Regions from separate parts of the Paenibacillus sp. BR2-3 genome, predicted to be linked through region 1. Evidence: riboswitches for the same ligand, from Rfam matches in the RefSeq annotation. Region 1 holds a riboswitch; the other holds the start of a gene.
What was found. A riboswitch is a leader RNA that binds a small molecule or an ion and turns the genes downstream of it on or off. The one in region 1 is predicted to bind glycine.
Positions count from the first base shown of each region.

Region 2: another riboswitch for glycine. It lies ahead of gcvT (glycine cleavage system aminomethyltransferase GcvT); the one in region 1 lies ahead of PaeBR_RS23710 (amino acid permease).

Region 1 is NZ_CP126311.1:4,941,118-4,948,943, forward strand. It holds gene PaeBR_RS23690 (ATP-binding protein) at 1-474, opposite strand, end outside; gene PaeBR_RS23695 (hypothetical protein) at 772-1,311, shown strand; gene PaeBR_RS23700 (TerC family protein) at 1,612-2,388, opposite strand; gene PaeBR_RS23705 (sporulation protein) at 2,802-3,626, shown strand; gene PaeBR_RS23710 (amino acid permease) at 3,690-5,054, opposite strand; glycine riboswitch at 5,193-5,272, opposite strand; gene PaeBR_RS23715 (PadR family transcriptional regulator) at 5,636-5,905, shown strand; gene PaeBR_RS23720 (DUF2812 domain-containing protein) at 5,961-6,479, shown strand; gene PaeBR_RS23725 (IS701 family transposase) at 6,765-7,730, opposite strand.
Region 2 is NZ_CP126311.1:4,534,901-4,542,726, reverse strand. It holds gene gcvPB (aminomethyl-transferring glycine dehydrogenase subunit GcvPB) at 1-734, opposite strand, end outside; gene gcvPA (aminomethyl-transferring glycine dehydrogenase subunit GcvPA) at 731-2,083, opposite strand; gene gcvT (glycine cleavage system aminomethyltransferase GcvT) at 2,080-3,201, opposite strand; glycine riboswitch at 3,386-3,484, opposite strand; gene gcvH (glycine cleavage system protein GcvH) at 3,667-4,059, shown strand; gene PaeBR_RS21910 (flagellar motor protein MotB) at 4,400-5,227, opposite strand; gene PaeBR_RS21905 (flagellar motor protein) at 5,224-6,009, opposite strand; gene uvrB (excinuclease ABC subunit UvrB) at 6,204-7,826, shown strand, end outside.

The DNA of each region.
Region 1 (7,826 bases):
AATCCAGAATTGTCTATCTAATGTCCCCAAAATAATACTTAAAATGATTAGGTAAACTCCCATGGTAAGAAAAGAAATAACGGTTGCCACTATTTTTCGGCTTTTAGAATTTAGTTTTAAAAACTTTTTACTTACTAACGGTACCAGAATAAATACAGCTGTTGAAAAAAGAAACGAATAAATAGTCCCATCGCCACCTAAATAAAACCGGTAGATATTTAATATTAAATATAACGGGAGAACATTCTTGTATCCTCCATAAAGTGCCACGATAATAAACGGAATGTATCTTAAATCAAAAATAAATCCGATTTCCAGTTTAATAGGTTTGGCAATACAAAGAATCATCGTCACTGCCGATAGTACAATAAGAATTTTTCTATTATACGAATGTGGTCTATTTTCAAAAAAAATGAGAACTATTACAACGGGAAAGAGTAAAAACAAGAAGTTCAACAGTAAGGTTTCAAACAAGGCATAACTCCCTTTCGGCCTCTCTTGCTAAAAAAGAATATATCTCACGTTTTGGGCTTTATTATAAACATTACGCTAATTTAATATTATAAGTAAAGTTAGACCAGTTAACTATTAAAATAGACACTTCTATAAAAATACTTTGCTCACTGAACCTTAAACTTGAATATTTACTGCATGATTTGCTCGTAATAACACTTTGTTTAGCGAATCAGCACTACCTTTGTCACCCGTGAAGGGAGTCGCTTAATAACAGCGAATTATTTACAACAAAACACCCGAAGCGGAGGAATTAAAATGGATATTTTGAAAACGAAGGATGCCGCAGATCTGCTTTCCGTTAGCCAAACTACTATTAAACGTTGGGCCTTCAATTTCCCTAATTTCTTTCAAAAGGACCGGTTTGGCCACTATATATTCTCGGAGCAGGAAATTGGCCTTCTCATTCATATTAAAGACCGAATCGATCACGGGGAAACGTTGGAACGCATTAATCTCGTAACGAACAAGCAGCCACCAGAGCCACTGCAAGATAAGAGTCCCCTGCACACACATGATAAATCTATAAAAGATATGGTTTACCGCATTGATTATATCGAACGCTCACTTAATCAGAAAGCTGACGAAATCGTCTCGATACAGCTGCTCCAGCAGCGCGAGGAACTCGAAGACCTACGCCAGATGATCAAACAATTAGCTGCATCCTTAGAAACTATTCAGAAGCCAAGCAGCAAAACCCACTCATCACGTGAAGAGATTCACCCGACTGCAGTCGCCATGCTTCAGGCTCCGCCAAGGAAGCGCAGCCTTTTGCGCTCTTTTTTCTCATTCCTCTAAGGTTTTTCTTGATTTGAACTGTATTATACGTCCGTCTTCATGGTTGCTTCCTGTTCGCTAATTTCTCTTGGGCGAGACGGATTTCTCGGAGAAATTCGTATCTATTATGATTCTTTAAACTTTGATTTAATGGGGAGTAACAGATCCAATTGTACACATTTATCCATTTCCTCATTGCATATATAATATTGATTGATGTAATTTAAATGATTCTTCCAGAGAACCATACATGCAATCGGGATCGCGGATGCTACTTATGAAAAAGCTTATTACTTATTCTCGGGCAATCTGGAGTTGAACCTAGAGCTGATCAGCCTGTGAATGTTTTTTACTCGCAGGCGCAAACCAACCGAGAAGGGCTATCGCAACCAACACACCATAGAAGATTAGGGTCCAGGCTGTGCTATGCGGAAAATGATAATCCAGCACACCAATATCTTCATGGGCCAGGGTAATCACAGTAAGCTTCACGCCGACCCATGCCACGATCGCGTAAGCCGTAGTCTCTAGAGCTGGCCGCTCGGCCAGCAGCTTTACAAACCATGCAGCCGCGAATTTGATCAGGACGAGCCCAGCGATTCCGCCAAGCACGACTACTATGAATTTTCCTCCGTCCATGCCGCCGAAATCACCAAGTGGTGAATCTGGAAGACCCAGTGCCAGAGCTACTGCAGCAAGAATGGAATCAATCGCAAAGGCGAGATCCGCAAGAGCAATTTTTCCTACTGTTGGCCAAAAGCCTTTGCCTGCAGCATCTTTCTTTACGTCCTCGCGAATGTTCTCGTTTTCCTTGCCGAAGCGCGCTTTGATTACGTGCTTTAACCCGAGGTATAGAAGATAAGCAGCTCCAATCGCCTGTATTTGCCAGACGTTCGCAATAAATGATATCGCAAACAGAGCGGCGAAGCGGAAAATAAAAGCCATAATGATCCCATAATTGATGGCTTTCTTCTTCTGCTCCTCCGGTAAATGCTTCGCGATAACCGCCAGAACAAGGGCATTATCCGCCGACAGCAAACCTTCCAATCCAATAAGAATCAGTAATGCCCATGCATACTCCAACCAAAGTGAATCCAACAGTACTTCTCCTCTCTATGTTTAGAATGGTGATGACAAAGTCGCCGCTTACAACTAAGTTCACTAAAGCCGTGGATTTCCCGTGTTAAGGGTTTTGATTGTACCGTTACCCTTTGACTATTCTTCCCAAAGACCTTTAAGTCATTATCTTTTCTTTTTTAGCTTGTCCGACTATAATATTCCACCTCGGGGTTGAAAAATACTGTCTCATTTCATTTATTATTATATATAAAGAACACCCTAATCAGATCTATGCTTCCTGCCATATTTTTAGCCAGCATATATGCGTGACTAAGAAAAGCCAGAGTTGGTCCCGAAATACTGGGAGCTACCACGGTCATTGAATTGAGCGATATCCTCTCGATGCTGTCAAACGGGGCAGTCCCTAACAATTGAAACCTCAGATATTATCTATGCGTATGATGGGGTATGTAACGAAAAGAGAGGGGATATTTACATTGTCCATGTTCAAACGTATGCTGGCGAGCGCCGGAATTGGTGCCGCCAAGGTTAATCTTATGCTTCATGAAGATACGGTGAGCGCTGGGGATATCATCAGCGGTGTCGTCCGGATCGAAGGTGGCCGCGTGGATCAGGAGGTCGATGACGTTTACGCTTTTGTCAAAACGCATTATGTGAAGGAACATAATAATTCAAAGACAAATGTGGAAGCAACTTTGGCCAAATTTCTGCTCGCTGAGAAGTTCACCGCAGAGGCGGACAAAGTCTATGAATTCCCCGTCTCCTTTCAGATTCCGGCTTTTACCCCGGTGACAACGGGCAGAACACCCGTGTGGATCCACACCGGCCTTGATATCAAGGAAGCGCTTGATCCGACAGATGAGGATCGTCTTCAAGTCATGCCACATCCGCATTCTGCTATTATTCTAGATGCAGTCAATCAGCTCGGATTCAGACTTCGTGAGGTAAGCTGTGAGCATGCGCCTCATTACGGCAAAATAAACGGGCTGCCTTTTGTCCAGGAGTTTGAGTTTGTCCCTACCTCCATGTTCCGCGGCCAACTGGACGAACTCGAATTCATCTTTTATCCGGATGAGAATGGCGTCAGCTTGCTGATGCAGGTCGACCGTAAGGCACGCGGGCTCGCCGGCCTGTTCGCCGAAGCGCTTGATGCAGATGAGCGTTTTGTAAGACTGCGTTTTGACCGCAGCGACCTTGCTGCAGGAGTACATCACATCGCCGATCAACTGGCTGCTACGATTCGCAGATACGCCTGAGGCTTGGTATAATCCATTAAATAGAATGGCGGCACAAGGAGTTAATCCCTGTACCGCCATTTTTCATGCTGCTTTTTTCTCTTCTTTCCCCTTCTTGCTTCCGAATGAATAGAGCACCAATAATAGAATAAACCACAGAGGTGTGAACAATAAGGCCGGACGTGTATCTTTTGCGAACAGCATAATGATGAGAATTCCGGCAAACAACGTTAAGACCACATAGTTAATAAATGGTGTAAAAGGGGCTTTGAATTTGGATTTAGCCTGTAATTCCGGCCGGGTCTTCTTATACTTGATATGGCATACGAGAACGACCCCCCACACCCAGATGAAACAAATTGCACTGATGGTGGTCACGATGCCAAAAGCCTGCCCCGGAATGATTTTACTCAAGAGCGCTCCCACGGATATGACCAGTGTGGAAATGAACAACGAGTTCCCTGGTACATGGTTTTTGTTCAGTTTGGCAAAATGAGGTGGCGCCTGATCTTTCTTGCTTAAGCTATAGAGAATCCGGCTTGTGGAGAACATCCCGCTGTTACAAGCGGAAGCGGCAGAAGTTAATACGACAAAATTAATAATCCCTGCGGCGATCGGAATCCCTACTAAACTAAATGTTTTAACAAAAGGACTCTCTGACGGATTGAGCTCCGTCCATGGGTTAATGCATAGCAGGACGAACAGCGCGCCAACGTAGAAAAATAGAATTCTTAGAGGAATTTTATTAATAGCCGATGGAATATTTTTTTCGGGATCCGCTGTTTCCGCTGCCGATACACCCACTAATTCCACACCGACGTAGGCGAATACAACCATTTGAAAGGAGAGTAAAAAGCCTGTAATTCCGTTCGGGAAAACTCCCCCATGCTCCCAAAGGTTCTTGACCGTCACAGTTCCTGCATCCGTCTTTAATCCCATCACCAGCAAAACGACCCCGGTGCCAATCAATGCGAGAATCGTGATAACTTTGATTAAAGCAAACCAAAATTCGAGTTCTCCGAAATTTTTCACATTTAATAGATTGAATCCCAATAGAATGATTAAGCAGACGATGGCAGGTACCCACTGCGGGATATCAAACCAATACTGTACATATACGCCGACCGCAATAACATCAGCCATAGCTGTCATGATCCAACAAAACCAATACGTCCAACCGGTTATGAATGCGGCCCGGGATCCAAGATAGTCTTCGGCAATATCCGTAAAAGATTGATAACCCGCTTTAGACAACAGGAGTTCTCCTAGCGCTCTCATTACAAAAAACACGGCGATACCCACGATCAAATACGTAATCATGATAGATGGTCCTGCCTGTTGGATCGCTCTACCCGAACCTAAGAATAATCCCGTACCAATGGTGCCGCCGATGGCGATGAGTTGAACATGCCGGTTTGCCAGCTCTCTTTTTAATTCTTGTTGTGCCATTACCTAGTTCCCCCTTCTGAATGCAAAACGTTAATGCCAATAAAAAAAAGAGATTGGATGTCATCCAATCTCCCGGTTCATAAGAATATTAAATAGTACTTGCCCTGCTAATAACGATCAGCATGACAAATAAATATTCAGTACTCTTCTGTCCTTTTGCCTGAGATTGTGAACCCTTCGGCGCCGCGGTTTCCCGCAGTCTCTCCAGAAGCTGCTCCTGCTATAGTGTGATCCATAGCAATCATAGCTTGCGAATTATGAAGTTAATGAAGCGGTGTTGCCTTTTGTATTTTAACATATTACTTGCGATGTGAGTATTGGGGCAGTGATATAAGTCTCTTTTTTTCAAACCACTTTTTGGGATCGGCAAATGAATTCGTAAAAATTGCCGTTACTTGTGGTAGGGCTCACCGTGCTGTCTACAACGGCGAGTTTAATGAAGGGTAGTCCATGAATATATAGGACTATCCTTTTTTTATTCCTTACAGCAAACCAAACGAGACCTATGGACAGATGGTTGAGCCGAAAATCTGTTTATTCACTTGACGGATATATCAATGATGGATATAGGAGGTAACACAGTGGCTAGAACAAGCCCCTACGAATCTGGTGAGCTTACAGAAAGTATCTTTCTGATTTTGTTGGCAACACTTGAGCCGATACATGGCTATAGAATTATGCAAGTCATTCAAGATATGACTGAGGGCAACGTCGATATCGGCCCAGCAACGATGTATACAACACTTAGAAAGTTAAAGAATGCCGGTTGGATTGCGGAAACTAGTGAGGAAGATTCGAAAATTTCATATCAAATCAGAGACGAAGATAATACTCCTCGAAAATTTCAATAGAAGAATAAGTATAGTTGAAATTGCCAAAAAGCATTTCATTAAGGAGGGTAAATAAATGGCTAAATATCGTATGAGCGGCGGATTGGCAATGGCACCGGTGAGCGATATGAATTTGCTTAAAAAAATGAGTCAAAAGGGCTGGCATGTAACCGGGATGAGGGGCATTTTCTACCGCTTCGAAAAAGGTCTGCCGCATGACTTTGATTATTCCTTGAACTTGGAGGAGCGCATAAATCCTGAAATGATGTCTTTTTACGAAGCCAGCGGATGGACACCCATTGTAGCCGAGAGCGGATATCAGATTTTTAGAGCAAAGGCAGGCTCATCTCCCATATTCAGCGATTCGGAATCCGAAATAGAGCTTCTTAGCAGGAACAGACAACAATATGGCAAGTGGTCCTTGGTTCCGATGAGTTTAATGATAGTCTTCATTATTGTAGCCAACTGGATTGAATGGGACACTTTTATTTTTACCGGGCTGGGGCTATTCATGTTTGTGTGTTTTATTTTTACGTTCCTCCCGTTCATCGGATTTAGCATATCATTGCATAGGAGGAAACGGCAGCAAGGTTAAACAATAGGCGGCAAGCTGTTGGGCCACCCTTTGCAGGAGGCCCCTTCCTTACATTAGCTTATTTTTTACACATTTGATGATTATCGTTGGAGGACTTAATCATGCCTTCATTCCCAAATATTCCATTTTTGGATATACAAGCGGACGAACACGTGGGATTTGCAGGCGGCAGAAAGAAGACACTGCTCCAGCTTTCGAACAGTTTTTTAATAACTTGAGTCTTGCAAAAACACAGATCGTCTAGCCCCAAAGGGCATACTGGTAGCGTGAAGCCAAAAATGGTGTTCAGGCGGTGAGCTTCAACCGTTTCAAAACATCGAAAAGTGGTGTTTTCGCCAATGCCTGCTCGTACACATACACGACCAGTTGTCCAAAGTAATCTTGGCGAATCCGTCTTACGACATCTCCAAACGTTAATTGGGCGTTCGTTTTTGACCATTCATAGCGCTGCAGTTCGACGAAGTTTTGTGTCAAAAATTGAATCACCCAAAACCGCTCGATCGCTTGAAACGACCACAATTGGTAGTGGTCAAAGCCCATTAAATCCTTGAAGTAACGATAGCCGGTCTCGATGTGCCAGCGTACATCATAATAGCGCAGGATGGTCACGACATCCAGACTCTTATCCGTACACAGAATAAAGAAAGGGTTCTTACCGGACTCATACGTGTTCTCCCAAGACATCAGGACGTTGACATTCTCGATATCAGCCACAGGGCCTTCGTATTGGTAAATCCAGTACGTCTCTCGATTCTCCGTGGTAACGGAACGAAGATCAGACTTTCGGACGTACTGGGAGGTAAAATCTGCTAACGATATCCGAATACCCGCAGGAGCGATCAAACGGTTGCTTTTGAGAGCCGCGATAATGTGAAATCCCTTGGCATTACAGGCGTTGACGATTTTCTCGCTCGTATACCAGCTGTCCATCAGTACGTAAACGAGCTCATCATCAGAGGCCGGATAATCCTCGATCATTTGGATGGCCAAGTCATTTTTGCTTTTGAACGGAAGATTATGCTTCTCGCAGTATTCCTTCCGAAAGTAGGGACGGAAATCCCAAGACAGGGAGAAGCCATCGGTCACCAGATGAGACGTGACGAGGCAATGCGACCATTGGCTTTTGCCATCGTCGTGAGCAAAATGAAAGTCCAAGCCTTCCATTCGTTTGGTGCTCTTGTCTTTCTTGCAACTGGTATCATCAATGATGAAGAAACCAGGGTTCGCGTGTCTCCTTTGTTCCGGCGTGATCGACGAATCCGCTCAATTAGAAATTGTATACGCCGCCGCTGAACACGGTTCTTGCACCAGGTGGATTCTTTTAGAAAACGAGTGATACAACTAAGA
Region 2 (7,826 bases), 410 kb from region 1:
TCGTAATAGAGCAAACCGCCTGCTTCGTGCACGATAGCGGCAATCTCCACGATTTGCGTCTCGAACAATCCTAATGTGCTGGGGTTGGTCAGCATCAGAGCAGCTGTATCACCGCCGACGGCTGCTTTTAACGCCGCGAGATCAACCATCCCTTTATCGTTGGATGGGATCGTTACGGTGTCCAGTCCGGCGGCAGCGGCACTGGCCGGATTGGTTCCGTGCGAGGAATCCGGCACGATGACTTTGGTCCGGGTCTCGCCGCGGCTCTCATGGTATGCGCGGATCATCATCAGGCCGGTCCATTCGCCGTGAGCACCTGCGGCAGGCTGGAGGGAGACGGCATCCATGCCGGTTAAGGCAGCCAGATCTTTTTGCAGCGTGTACATCAGTTCAAGTGCTCCCTGGATGCTCTCCTCCGGTTGGTACGGGTGAATCTTGGCCAGGCCGGGGAAGCGGGCCACATCCTCATTGATCTTCGGGTTATATTTCATCGTACAGGAACCGAGTGGATAAAAGCCATTGTCTACACCGAAGTTGCGGCGGGAAAGGGAGGTGTAGTGGCGGATGACATCTACCTCGGATACTTCCGGCAAAACCACAGGCTGGCTGCGCAGCAGTCCTTCCGGGATCAGCGACTCTATGCTCTCATCCTGCGGCACATCGCACTGAGGCAGGGAATAGGCCGAGCGTCCGGGGCGGCTCAGTTCAAAAATCAGACTTTGTTCCGGTTTCATACACAGCCCTCCAGTGCGCTTGCGAATTGATCGATCTCTGACTTGCTTCTTTTTTCGGTTACGGCAATGAGCATATGTCCGGCAAGCTCGGGATAATCCCGGCCCAGATCGTAGCCGCCGAGATAACCTTCCTTAAGCAGCCTGGAATTTACGGCACTCACGCTGCTTCCTTCCGGGAGCTTGATGACGAATTCATTAAAGAACGGGGCGGAGAAGGTATGTTCTGCACCGCTTAACTCCCCAAGCTTCGCGGCAGCATAATGGCTCTTGCGGATATTGAGCTCCCCGACTTCACGCATGCCTTCCTTGCCCATAACAGACAAGTAGACGGAAGCGCAAAGCGCCAGCAGCGCCTGGTTGGAGCAAATGTTGGACGTGGCCTTTTCGCGGCGGATATGCTGTTCCCGGGCTTGAAGGGTTAGCACGAAGCCTCGTTTGCCGCTCCGATCCACCGTCTGGCCGACGATACGGCCCGGCATGCGGCGCATCAGAGGCTCGGCTACCGCGAAGAAGCCGCAGGTTGGACCGCCGAGGGAAGCCGGAATGCCGAGCGGCTGGGCATCGCCGACAACAATATCGGCACCGAGCTTGCCCGGGGCTTCCAGTACGCCGAGAGCAATCGGGTTGGCGCTGACGACAAGTAATCCTTTAACGGCATGAATTAACGGCTCAATTGCGCCAACATCCTCGATGCAGCCAAAAAAGTTAGGCGACTGTACCAACACTGCAGCTGTATCACCATCAATTGCTGCAGCAAGCTTTGTCAGATCAGTAACTCCGTCTTTACAGTCAATTTCCACGACATCCAGTCCCCAGGCATTGGCTGAAGTGCGGAGCACCTGCCGAGCTTCCGGATGGACCGTGCGGGAGACGATCAGTTTTTTGCGTTTCGTGGCACCGGCTGCGAGAACCGCTGCTTCAGAGAAAGCTGTGGCGCCATCGTACATGCTGGCATTCGCTACCTTCATACCGGTCAGTTCACAGATGTAGGATTGGAATTCGAAGATGGCCTGCAGCTCACCCTGGCTGATCTCCGGCTGGTAAGGTGTATATGCGGTATAGAATTCAGAGCGGGAAATCACATGGTTAATGACCACCGGGATGTGATGATCATACAATCCGGCGCCGAGGAAGCTCGCATGCGTATCGAAGTCGGCGTTTTTGTCAGCCAGTTGTTTCATATGTCGCAGCAATGCGTATTCATCAAGTGCCTCAGACATGGGCATCGTTCCTTGATAACGCACAGCTTGGGGAATATCGGAGAACAGCTCATCTATGGACTGAATACCAACCGTTTCCATCATCTCTATGCGGTCCTGTTCTGTCATCGGCAGATAACGGTGCTTCATTGCGGCTTCACTCCTTGGATTTTTTTGTAAAAAGGGGCTTTGACCACGACAGATTTCAACTGCTTGCCGCGAATCTCCACATAAACCTCTGTACCTATTTCACTATAGGCGGCATCCAGCAGCGCCAATCCGAGATTGCGCTTCAGCGTCGGGGATTGGGTTCCGGTTGTGACCTCCCCGATCGTGACTCCATTTGCATACACTGGATAATGGGAGCGCGGAATGCCCCGGTCAATCATTTCCAGTCCCACGAGTCGGCGGGGGAGACCGGCCGCTTTCTGCTGCAGGAGCGCACCCCGGCCGATGAAATCTTCTTTGTCCAGCTTCACGAAGAACTGCATGCCTGCTTCAAGAGGTGTAATATCTGCTGACAATTCTTGGCCGTATAATGGCAGCTTGGCTTCAAAACGCAGCGTATCGCGTGCGCCAAGTCCAGCAGGCGTCAGCCCGTGCGGAACACCAGCCGCCAGCAGTCCGTTCCACAGCGTCTCCGCAGTATTCAGCGGTGCGTAGATTTCAAAGCCGTCCTCGCCGGTATATCCGGTGCGGGAGAGGAGAACCTCAGCGCCGCAGACTGTGGCTCGTTCGATGAAGTGGAAAGGCTTCAGCTCCGCGAGAGGCGCAGTGGTAACTGTGGCAAGAATCGTCTCGGCCAAAGGGCCTTGCAGCGCCAGCAGTAAGGTCTCGTCAGAAACATTAGTAAGGGATACATCCTCACCTGACGGAAGGTGCTCCTGCAGCCACTGAAAATCCTTGTCGATGTTGGAGGCATTCACAACGAGCATATATCGGCCTTCACCGAGGCGGTATACGAGAAGATCATCCACGACACCGCCGTCCGGGTAACACATCAGCGTGTATTGAGCTCCGCCGTCCGTGAGACGGGTGACATCGTTAGTCGTCATCTTTTGGATAAAAGCTTCCGCTCCTGCCCCTGTTACCATGAACTCGCCCATATGCGATACATCGAAGAGACCGGCGCTTTGCCGCACCGCCTCATGTTCCTTCACGATACCTGTAAACTGCACCGGCAGCTCCCAGCCGCCGAAATCAATGCATCTGGACTCCGGAAAAGCGGAGTAGAGGTCATAAAAAGGTGTTCTTTTCAAAGCATCCATGTCGTCACTCCCCTTGGTCTGATTCCATACGAAAAAGGACAGACGGAAGACAGATATGCATCATCGCATAACTTGATCTTCCGCTCTGTCCTTTGTACCTGAGAGTTACCCTGCCTGACAAGACTGGCAGGTTTCCCCGTTGGTGACCGGGCGCCTAAGTAACGCCTGATGCTCTCCAGAGATGCGTCCGGCAAAGGTCCTTTTGCCTGAGAGATTCACCCTTCGCAGAGCTTACTCCTTCGGCGCCGTCTTCCAGTGAGACAGTCTCTCCCTATGCCATCATTCGCAAAACGTATTATTTTCTATGTATCCATTAAAACGGGTATGTAGTCTCACTGTCAACCAAAAAACGTCAAAAAGATGACAAATTTAATTTTCCTGTCAGTTATATTGACACGATGAGGGGCGATAACTTAGTCTATAACTAATTTTACAACTCCAAATTTGGAAAAGAGGCGGCATGGGATGAGTGAGGTGTTAGACAACCTGCTATACAGCGAGGAACACGAATGGGCACAGCAGGCAGAAGGACGGGTTGTACGTATAGGGATTACAGATCATGCCCAGCATTTGCTCGGTGATATCGTGTTCGTGGAGTTTCCTGAACTTGGTACGGCAATAACCGCCGGAGACAGCGTAGGCAGCATAGAATCCGTGAAGACGGTATCTGAATTATATTCCCCGGTTTCGGGAACGGTGACCAAGATTAACGATGCACTCGAGGCCAGTCCGGAGCTTATTAACGACCAGCCTTACGGCGGGGGATGGATTTTTGAAGTAGAAATCGAAGGCGAGCTTGCCGACGCTGCGGCAGGGCTGCTTGATGCTGCTGCTTATCGTGAACTGGTTGGAGAATAACTAACTATTACGACACATAAGTAATGCATATCGACAGGACTTATAGGAGGATAATCCTCTGCAAGTCCTGTTTTTTCGTTATTACCCCATGATAAATTGTAGAAAAAAGTAGCATTTAAAGGAATATAGCGAAAAAGTGTATAGAAAAATACTGAATAATACTATTGACTGATACTGGCCATATTCTTCAATACCACTGAGCGAGCTCAAATCCTGAATTGGTTCGAAATCCTGCACGTTGTGCAACAATTCAGCGAATAAACGCTTGAAGAGGGTTGAAATCCTGCATGTCGTACATCGCGCGAGCTAGGACTCTCGACTAACTTAGGTTTATACTCTACTATTCCTCCTGCAGCTGACGCAGCACAATAATCTCAACCCGGCGGTTTTTCTGCCGTCCGGTTTCCGTTGAATTATCAGCGGCGGGCCGGGTATCGGCATATCCTGCATATTGGAACTCTTTTGGGTTCAGACCCTGCTTTTCCAGAAAAAAGCGCAGTACAGACAGCGCACGTGCACCGGACAGCTCCCAGTTGTCCTTATAAGCAGAAGACAATACCGGTGTATTGTCGGTATGGCCTTCAATGCTGATCACAGCGCCGATCCCGCCAAATAAACCGGACAGCTTGCGGAGAGCAGGAAGAGAAGGGGCTTTTAGAGCAGCATCCCCCACGTCGAACAGAAAACGGTCACTCAAGGTAATGGCAATGCCCTGCGGCTTGTCTTCTACAAATATCTGATCTCCCAGATTGTTATCCTGCACATATTTCTTGATGACTCCCATTAGCTCGCCAAGCCGCGCCTCCTGTTCCTTGAAAGCCAGTTCGCGTGCTGAAGGCTCTGCTGACCCGTTCGAACCCTCTCCACTTCTAGCACCTGTACCGTTACCCGCAGACTGCCCCGAGGCTCCTGATTCTGCTGTCGGAGTTTTCCCTTGACTGGAGTCGAGAACACCATTTCCACCGTCCAGCACAGAATTTCCGGAGTGGAAAGACTGCGACAATGAATCGGTGACAATCCCATATTTGGCTCCATCCAGACTGCTCATTGCATACAAGATGACGAAAAAAATCAACAATAATGTAATTAGGTCCGCATAGGTAATCATCCAGCGATCACGGATTTCCTGTCCGGTGATTCGTGTTTTTCTTCGGCCCCGCTGTCTCATGAGAGACCTCTTTTGTTATCTGCCATGTCTTCGGAGTGGGAGTCGGTGACAAAGGAGGCCAGCTTTTTGCGAACCAGCAGGGGATGCTCCCCGTTCTGCAGGGCAAGGATGCCGACAAGCAGCATTTCCAAGGACTGTATACGGCTCTGGCTGCGCGATTTGATTTTGGAGGCAATGGGTAAAAAAATAAGATTAGCACTGGCAACGCCATATAGTGTAGCGGTAAAAGCAACAGCGATAGAAGGACCTAGCTGAGATGGGTCCGTAAGATTGCCCAAAACACGGATAAGGCCCATTACCGTACCGATAATGCCCATGGTGGGCGCATACCCTCCGGCGGCTTCAAAGATCTTGGTATAACCTTCATATTTCAACTCCACAGCATCCATTTCGAGCTCAAGAATCTGCCGGACCTGGTCTGGATCGGTGCCGTCAACAATCAACTGCAGTCCCTCACGGGTAAAATGGTGGGGATGCTCTTCCGCTTTCTGCTCCAATGCAAGAACACCAGCGCGGCGCGTGATGGCCGCCATGGCAATAATCTCTTCCGCCTTTTCTTCCATATTCTCCGTGCTTCGCCCAAAGGCCATCCGAAGTGCGGCGGGGATGGTACGCAGCTTGGCTGCAGGGAAACTGATCAAAACCGCGGCAAATGTACCGCCAAAAACAATTAAAGCGGCGTTGAGCTGCAGTAAGCCCGTAAGGCTTCCTCCTTCCCAGAAGAAGCCTCCGATTATGGCGGCCAGTCCGGCCAGTATGCCGATTATTGAGGTAATATCCATATTTCGTGCTCCTATTCTGAACTATATTATGGTTTGCATCGTTCCGGGCAACAATGTATAATGAACGGGAACAAGTATTCTTATATTGTATATTTTTCACTATCGTATGGAGAGTGTGAAATAAGACAACAATTGAATAAAGGCTCTATATTAATATATTAAACTATTTTAGAGTATTGAGGGGAGACGGGCAAATGAGTGATCTTGTCATCAGTAAGCAGACTTTTGATCTGCAGTCCGAATATACACCCCAGGGCGATCAGCCTCATGCCATAGAGGAATTATTACAAGGCATCCGGGAGGGCAAGAAGCACCAGACGCTGCTGGGAGCGACAGGTACGGGCAAGACCTTTACCATCGCGCAGATGATTTCCAAGCTTAACCGTCCGACGCTCGTTATTGCGCATAACAAAACCTTGGCCGCGCAGCTGGCGAGTGAGTTCAAGGACTTTTTTCCTAATAATTCGGTAGACTATTTTGTCAGCTACTATGACTACTATCAGCCGGAGGCGTATATTCCGTCCTCCGATACCTATATCGAGAAGGATTCCAGTATCAATGAAGAGATTGACAAGCTGCGTCACTCTGCGACCAGTTCATTGTTTGAACGGCGCGATATTATTATTGTAGCAAGCGTATCCTGTATCTACGGCCTGGGATCACCGCAAGAGTACGGCAGTTTACTGCTGTCGCTGCGTGTAGGAATGGAGAAGCCTCGCAGCCAGATTCTAAGCCGGCTTGTCGATATCCAGTATCAGCGCAACGATATTAACTTTGTGCGCGGTACTTTTCGTGTGCGCGGGGATGTGGTAGAGATTTTCCCGGCATCCCAAGGGGAGCATGCGATTCGTGTAGAATTGTTCGGCGATGAGATTGAGCGGATTACAGAGATTGATGTTCTGACCGGTGAATTGATCGGGGAACGCGATCATGTCGCTATTTTTCCGGCGTCGCACTTTGTCACCAAAGAAGAGACGATGCGTGTGGCGCTTGTCAACATTGAACGTGAACTGGAAGAGCGGCTGGCTGTGCTTCGTGATGCAGGCAAGCTTTTGGAGGCGCAGCGTCTGGAGCAGCGGACACGTTATGATATCGAGATGATGAAGGAAGTCGGCTTCTGTTCAGGGATCGAGAACTATTCCGGACCGCTTACGTTCCGTGAGCCGGGAGCAACCCCATATACACTTATGGACTATTTTCCGGATGATATGCTTATCGTTATTGATGAATCCCATGTAACACTGCCGCAAATACGTGCGATGTACAATGGTGACCGGGCGCGCAAAACGGTTCTGGTTGAGCATGGCTTCCGCCTCCCATCCGCGCTTGATAATCGGCCGCTGCAATTTGAAGAGTTCGAAGAAAAAGTAAAGCAGATCGTCTATGTATCGGCTACGCCGGGACCGTACGAAATGGAGCATTGCGACACTATGGTCCAGCAAATCATCCGTCCAACTGGTCTCTTGGACCCTATTATCGAGGTTCGTCCGACCGAAGGTCAGATCGATGATCTGATCGGCGAGATTCGTGCCCGGATTGATCGGGATGAGCGTGTACTGGTTACAACCCTGACGAAGAAAATGTCCGAGGACCTGACCGATTACCTTAAGGAAATCGGTATCAAGGTGCGTTATTTACATTCTGACATCAAGACACTGGAACGAATGGCGATCCTGCGTGATCTGCGACTGGGGACCTTCCACGTGCTCATCGGCATTAACTTGCTGAGAGAAGGACTGGATTTACCGGAAGTATCCCTGGTAGCTATTCTCGATGCTGATAAGGAAGGCTTCCTCCGCTCGGAGCGGTCATTAATT